3 regions of the Proteus faecis genome follow, and region 1 is predicted to be linked to each of the others. Evidence: predicted binding sites of a transcription regulator. Region 1 holds the regulator's gene; each other region holds the start of a gene.
The links. Region 1 encodes LexA, which represses DNA repair genes until DNA is damaged. Its sites were predicted from a motif close to TNCTGTATGTACATACAGNA; they were not measured.
Positions count from the first base shown of each region.

Region 2: the regulator LexA is predicted to act here: its motif matches at 863-882, upstream of QSH13_RS01250 (metal-dependent hydrolase).
Region 3: the regulator LexA is predicted to act here: its motif matches at 1,406-1,425, upstream of QSH13_RS05455 (DinI-like family protein).

Region 1 is NZ_JASVWV010000017.1:24,484-26,745, reverse strand. Features, by position in the region: gene ssb1 (single-stranded DNA-binding protein SSB1) at 1-5, shown strand, start outside; gene zur (zinc uptake transcriptional repressor Zur) at 364-894, shown strand; gene lexA (transcriptional repressor LexA) at 1,005-1,616, opposite strand; gene QSH13_RS16310 (diacylglycerol kinase) at 1,744-2,115, opposite strand; gene plsB (glycerol-3-phosphate 1-O-acyltransferase PlsB) at 2,246-2,262, shown strand, end outside.
Region 2 is NZ_JASVWV010000001.1:268,006-270,267, forward strand. Features, by position in the region: gene hxpB (hexitol phosphatase HxpB) at 1-588, shown strand, start outside; gene QSH13_RS01250 (metal-dependent hydrolase) at 899-1,465, shown strand; gene QSH13_RS01255 (L-cystine transporter) at 1,709-2,262, shown strand, end outside.
Region 3 is NZ_JASVWV010000002.1:316,106-318,367, forward strand. Features, by position in the region: gene QSH13_RS05440 (bactofilin family protein) at 1-304, shown strand, start outside; gene QSH13_RS05445 (GNAT family N-acetyltransferase) at 386-943, shown strand; gene QSH13_RS05450 (nitrous oxide-stimulated promoter family protein) at 921-1,271, opposite strand; gene QSH13_RS05455 (DinI-like family protein) at 1,451-1,696, shown strand; gene QSH13_RS05460 (YecH family metal-binding protein) at 1,821-2,060, opposite strand; gene QSH13_RS05465 (DUF465 domain-containing protein) at 2,173-2,262, opposite strand, start outside.

The DNA of each region.
Region 1 (2,262 bases):
TCTGATCCTCTCATCTCAGAATAAATTATCTAAAACCATCTAAAAACCCCAGCTTAAGCTGGGGTTTTTGTTGTTTATCATCATTAGATACCGCCCTATATAAACCATCCCACTTTTGCATCGTATAAAATGGCTTTACACAACTCTCTTTGCATTCTTCTCTTCCTTCTTAAAAATGCTTTCTTTATATTGAAAGAAAATATGATATTGAAAAAACATGTTTTCTTATCTAACAACAGATCACTTTAAAAAGAGTGTAATTCCACAGTTATTTTTATAAAACCCCACTTTACACAAAGGTTTACTCTGGAAAAATATGATAGGATCCGTGTTATTAACAACGTCTGAGAGCATCTTATCCCCATGAATGAAGAGAAATTGCTCGCTCAGGCAGAAAAGATCTGCCAGAAACGAGGTGTTCGCCTGACTTCACAACGTCTGGCAGTATTACGTCTGATAATGCAGCAACCTTCTGCTATCAGCGCATACGACTTATTGGATTTATTACGCCAAGTTGAGCCTCAAGCAAAACCCCCCACTGTCTATCGCGGGTTAGAGTTTTTACTTGAGCAAGGATTTATCCATAAAATAGAATCCACCAACAGTTATGTGCTTTGTCATCATTTTGATGATGTTGAACATACGTCAGTAATGCTAATTTGTGACCGTTGTTTGTCTGTCACTGAAAAGAATAGCCATAAAATCGAAGATGCGATTTCATTACTGGCAAAAGAGAGTGGGTTTCATTTACGACATAGCGTCATAGAAATTCATGGATTATGTTCACAGTGCCACGAAGCACAAGAGTGTACCCATCCTGAAGGTTGTCATCATGATCATAGTATGGATGATAACCTTAAACAGAAAAAAACCGGTGATTATAAGCCACGTTGATTGAGCAACTGTCAGTAAGTCTAGACATAAAAAAATGCAGATGGTTTTGTGTTTTTACACATCATCTGCATCTTTATAAAATAAGTTGTATTGACTTACTTTGGTACAAATTACAGCCATTCACCGTTACGAATAACCCCAACGGCTAAACCTTCAACAGTAAAGCTTTGTTCGCGTAAATCGACGATAATAGGTGAAAACTCTGGGTTTTCTGCATGAAGTTCAATTTTATTACCGCTTTTCTTAAAGCGCTTTACTGTCACCTCATCTTCAATACGCGCCACAATGACTTGCCCGTTGTGAACATCTTGCGTTTTATGCACAGCAAGTAAATCACCATCCATAATACCGATATCTTTCATTGACATACCATTAACGCGCAATAAAAAATCTGCACTCGGTTTAAATAGCATTGGGTCAACTTGATAATGGCTTTCAATATGCTCTTGCGCTAAAAGTGGTTCACCAGCCGCGACTCGCCCAATTAATGGCAACCCTTCTGGCTCTTCTTCCATTAGCAAACGGATACCTCTAGATGCACCAGAGACAATTTCTATCACGCCTTTACGAGCAAGAGCTTTTAAGTGCTCTTCTGCCGCATTTGGTGAGCGAAACCCAAGTTGGGAAGCTATTTCAGCCCGTGTTGGTGGCATACCCGTTTGCGAAATGTGATCACGAACCAAATCGTAAACCTGCTGCTGCCTTGCAGTTAATGCTTTCATTCCGCCCCCTGTTTGTTTATACAGTCAGACTGTGAGTATATACAGGTATATGACGATTTGAAACCTTAAATGAATATAAAACACGCATCTTTGGATTATTTTTCGACAAAAAGCGAATTTTTTAACTTTATGCGAAGAAATGTCCCCAAAGAATGGTTACCCAAGTAAATAATCCCAATATAATAGCAATTAGAACGGCGGCAGACCCCATATCTTTTGCACGTCCGGATAATTCGTGGTATTCAGATCCAATTCGATCGACAACGGCTTCTATTGCACTATTTACTAGTTCCAAAATCACAACCAATACAACGGAACCAATGAGTAAAATGCGCTCTAGACCACTGACATCGATGAAAAATGAAAGGATAATTGCAACTAAGGTCACAATTGCTTCTTGTCTAAAAGCGGCTTCATTAATCCATGCGGCACGAATACCTTGGTATGAATAACCACCAGCTTTGATGATTCGGGTAAGACCTTTATTTTGATTAGCCATAATAAACTCTATCGAAAACAAACGATTATTTTGTCACTTTTCTCTATTAATATTGTCACAGCACCACAGATCTACGAAAGACTTTCTGTTATGCTTTCGAAGTATTGCTAATAAGAGGCTACAACTATTTATGTCAGCTTGGCGTAA
Region 2 (2,262 bases), on a different contig from region 1:
GCAGAACATGAGGTCTTTGCTGAATTAGGCGTCGATTTATCTCTAGCATCGGCAATGCCCGATATGGTTGGATTAAGAATAAACGAAGTTATTGATTTATGGTATAGAGCATCACCTTGGCAAGGCGTTTCAAAACAAGAAGCAAAACAAAAAATGGTTTCTCGTGTTGTCAAATTAGTTGAAGAAACAAAGCCTCTATTACCAGGTGTTGAACATGCCTTAGAGCTTTGCAAATCATCAGGGTTAAAAATTGCACTAGCATCAGCATCTCCTGATTTTATGCTTGAGCGTGTCCTTGAATTGTTTAATATTCGTCATTACTTCTCAGCTGTTGTGTCTGCAGATGAACTACCACACAGTAAACCACACCCTGAAGTTTATCTAAATGCAGCTAAAGCGCTTAATCTTGACCCTATCCACTGTGTTTCATTAGAAGATTCTCGCAATGGTATGATTGCTTGTAAAGGCGCAAGAATGCGATCTATCGTTGTCCCTGCAATAGAACAATTTAATGATAAACAATGGGGATTAGCTGATGTAAAAATTGCGTCACTCAATGAACTAACTCAACTACATTTATTAGGCTAATTTCCATAAATAAAAAGGATATCCTACTGTGTAAGATATCCTTTTTGTTCGGTTTTTAATGAGCATAACCCCACCGACCTCTTTTCTATTTTTAAGTATTCCTCTTGTATATTCCTTTTATTTCCTCTCGCCGTGATCTTACTTTTTGGTTTCTTATCCTAAATTCGATCATTTTTAAATCAATCAAATAAAATATTCCTGTTATTCCTTAATATTTAAGACAATTTTTATCTTTTTTGTCTGTTAGTTATCATCAAAACCTTTTATACTTTATTACTGTATAAATGAACAGCAAATAAACAGACATGGAATGACAGCAGAAGGACATCTACTTTTTTCTGTAGCAACACTTGTATTAGCGCAGAAACTTGAAATAACGCCAGCTCTTGCTCATGGTGATTGGTTTCACATGATCCCTGCTGTCTTATTAGGCTCACTCCTACCTGACTTAGACCACCCTGGCTCTATTCTCGGGCGGTTATTCCGTATTATCTCTCTGCCTCTATCAAAACTCTGTGGTCATAGAGGTTTTACGCATAGTCTACTTGCGTTTTGTGGTTTAGCTATTTTATGGGAAACCCAAGTTTCACCACGGTGGGATATTTCTGCCGATATCTTTCATGCCCTTTTGTTAGGTTATCTTAGTCACCTTATTGCAGATATGTTAACTCCCGCTGGCGTTCCTTTCCTATGGCCTTTAAAAATGCGTTTTGCATTACCTATTTTAGGCAAAAAGAATAATAAAAAAGGTGAAAGATTTATCTCTGTTTTGATCCTTGTTGGCGCACTTTTTTTACCCCCACACCTTACCCTTACGCTACCTTTACAAGTTAACGACTGGCTACAGATGTACCACAACAAACGTACTAATTTTTAACACACTCAGACAAAACTCTACTCTTCTCTATTTATTTATAAATTCTTACTTCTTTTTATGCCAACTTTCCTTGTTTTTATAACCAAATGATTATATAAAATAATAATTAATTATAAAAAGTTATTAACAATTCTGTTACCCTATATCGAATTGGTGCTGTTATATCCTTTCTTATTGCCTAAGAACTCATATCGCATACAATCGTCGAAATGATATAAATAAAGATCTCGTTGGAGAGTTAAGATGAATTTTCCGTTAATCATTAACGTACTCGTCTTTGTTGTGCTATTACTCATCTTGGCTAAATTAAGTCAACGTCAGTGGAGCCTTTCAAAGAAAGTTCTTGTTGGTTTAGTTTTTGGTGTTGCTTTTGGACTAGCATTACACGCATTCTATGACTCACACGATCCTATTATTAAAGAATCTATTCTTTGGTTTAATATCGTGGGTAATGGCTATGTACAACTGTTACAAATGATTATTATGCCATTAGTATTTGCCTCTATTCTTAGTGCTGTAGCTCGTTTGCATCAAGCTTCATCCCTAGGAAAAATTAGTGGTCTCACTATTGGCACACTATTATTCACCACTGCCATTTCTGCCTTAATAGGTATTGTTATTGCTAATTTATTTGGCTTAACAGCAGAAGGCCTAGTACAAGGTGAACAAGAAGCACAGCGCTTAATTGCACTTGAACAAAATTACATGGGCAAAGTTTCTGATTTAACGATGCCACAACTTATTTTGTCATTTATTCCTAAAAATCCATTTGCTGATTTAACAGGTGCAAGCTCAAC
Region 3 (2,262 bases), on a different contig from region 1:
GCATGCGGGACAAGTTGAAGGTGAATTAACAGCACCTGATATTATTATCGATGGTTTTGTAAAAGGTATCTGCGCTGCAAATAATTTAGATATTTTAGAGCATGGTGAATTACGAGGTACTAGCCGTTGTGGCAGTATGTCCATTAAACGTGGTGGTATTTTTACTGGGCAATCAGAGCAAGTTGAACATCAAGCAAAATCAGTTGCTCAACAACGGGTTGTTTCAATAAAAGAAAGCTCTAATGCAAATAAAGATAAAGTTGTTGCTTCAGTAGAAAATCAACTAAAAGAAAACAAAAAATAAAGTACCATTTTTCTTTCCATTGTTCGTTGCTTATCCTATTTTATCGCTATTGTCTTAATTTTATATAAACAGAGAATAACGATGAATTTAGAGACGCCCAGACTACATCTAAGAGAATGGCGTGAAAGCGATAAAGCGCCATTTTTTTCTAAAATCAACTCTTCATCTGAAGTGATGCGCTATTTCCCTTGCACTTTATCTCAATTAGAAAGTGATAATATGGTTGAGACTATTCGTGAAAAATTTATTCAACAAAATGGATGGGGAATGTGGGCGGTTGAGTTAAAAGAGACTCAAGAGTTTATTGGTTTTGTTGGGTTAAATATACCATCAGCATCTTTACCATTTTATCCCTGTGTAGAAATTGGTTGGCGGATAGCAAAAAAGTTTTGGCGAAAAGGTTATACCTATGAAGCGGCTTTAGCTGTATTTAAATTTGCTTTTGAGACGTTAGGATTAGAAGAGGTTGTTGCTTTTACTGCAGTTTCAAACCTTCCATCTCAAGGTGTAATGAAGAAACTCGGTATGCATCAATCTGATAATTTCTTTCATCCATTATTAGATAAAACACATCCTCTAGCCGAGCATGTTTTATACCGTTTGAAGAAATCTGATTTTATTTTTCAGTTGAACGAATAGTACGCTTTTTTTCAGGAAGTGGAGGTACTGGTTTTTTATCGTCAATAAGGTGACGTATTGCTAAAATTGGATGATAAATTAACATTCGTGGACCAGCCCAGCGCATGATTTGTTTCATTGTTTCTCGCTTAGCAGGTTGATAGCAATGAATAGGGCATTGTTTACAGGCCGGTTTATCTTCACCATAACGACATTTATCTAATCGGTTATAGGAATAATTGATTAATTGTTGATAATAATCTGCGTCAGCTTCAGGATGGGAATGAGCATAGAGGTGAATCATTTTTTGAATGGTTTTTTTCTCACGATTTATTCTTTTTCCTGACATGCCTTTCTCTCTTGGTAATATATTGTATTTATTATACATCTTATAATTAAGCCGATAGAGACGCTAAAATATTATGTAATGCATAATGATAAAAAATTTTATCAAAAAGACTTTTCTTTTTTCTTAGAATATACTACTGTATTTATATACAGTTTATTTGCCTTTAAATGGTGAAACCAATGCGTGTGGAAATTTTATTTAATAAACAATCTAAGGTAACTGACTCATTATTTCCGCTCTTAGAACACGAACTGAGAAAAAAGATCATTCCAGAATATCCAGATATGCAGTTTCGTATTGCCTTTAGTAGCATGAACTCGATTCAAGTTACGGGCATAAAAGATGAAACTAAGCATGAACACATAATGGAACTTATTCAAAGCGTTTGGGAAGATGATAGTTGGTTACAAACAGACGATGAATAAATGAAGTAAAGCAGTAAAACAATTACGATTGTCAGAACGAGTTGGCTTTTTATTTGTTTATATAAAAAGCCAATGATATAGAAAAGGAAATCACTGGCAATCGAGCTTTAACACGATATATCCATTAATGATGACAAATCTTATTTTCACTTGTTGTAAATCCACCCTCAGCTGGAATAAATTTACCTTTCCTTTCTAAGAAATCAACTAATTCAGCTGCTGTCATATTTTCAGCTGAACAAGTATGAAAACGTGAGTCATTACCGAATTGTTTATGGATAGCATCAATGAGTGTTGTTTTAGTAAATGCATTTTCTGATGAAAGGATCATTTGCAAAACTTTATGACCATGTATTGATGACATATTAAGCCCTTTAAAAAAACAAAAGATATATTAATTATGCATCTTTATGGTGTGGTATCTTTGTTTTTAATCATAAAAAGCGATGATAATAAATCATCGCTTAAAAAGAGCCTTATTTTTCACTTCGTTGAAGTATTTTTTGCATTTCATCTTTGAGATGAAGCTTTTCTTTTTTTAGTTTGGCAACTTCATCATTATAGCC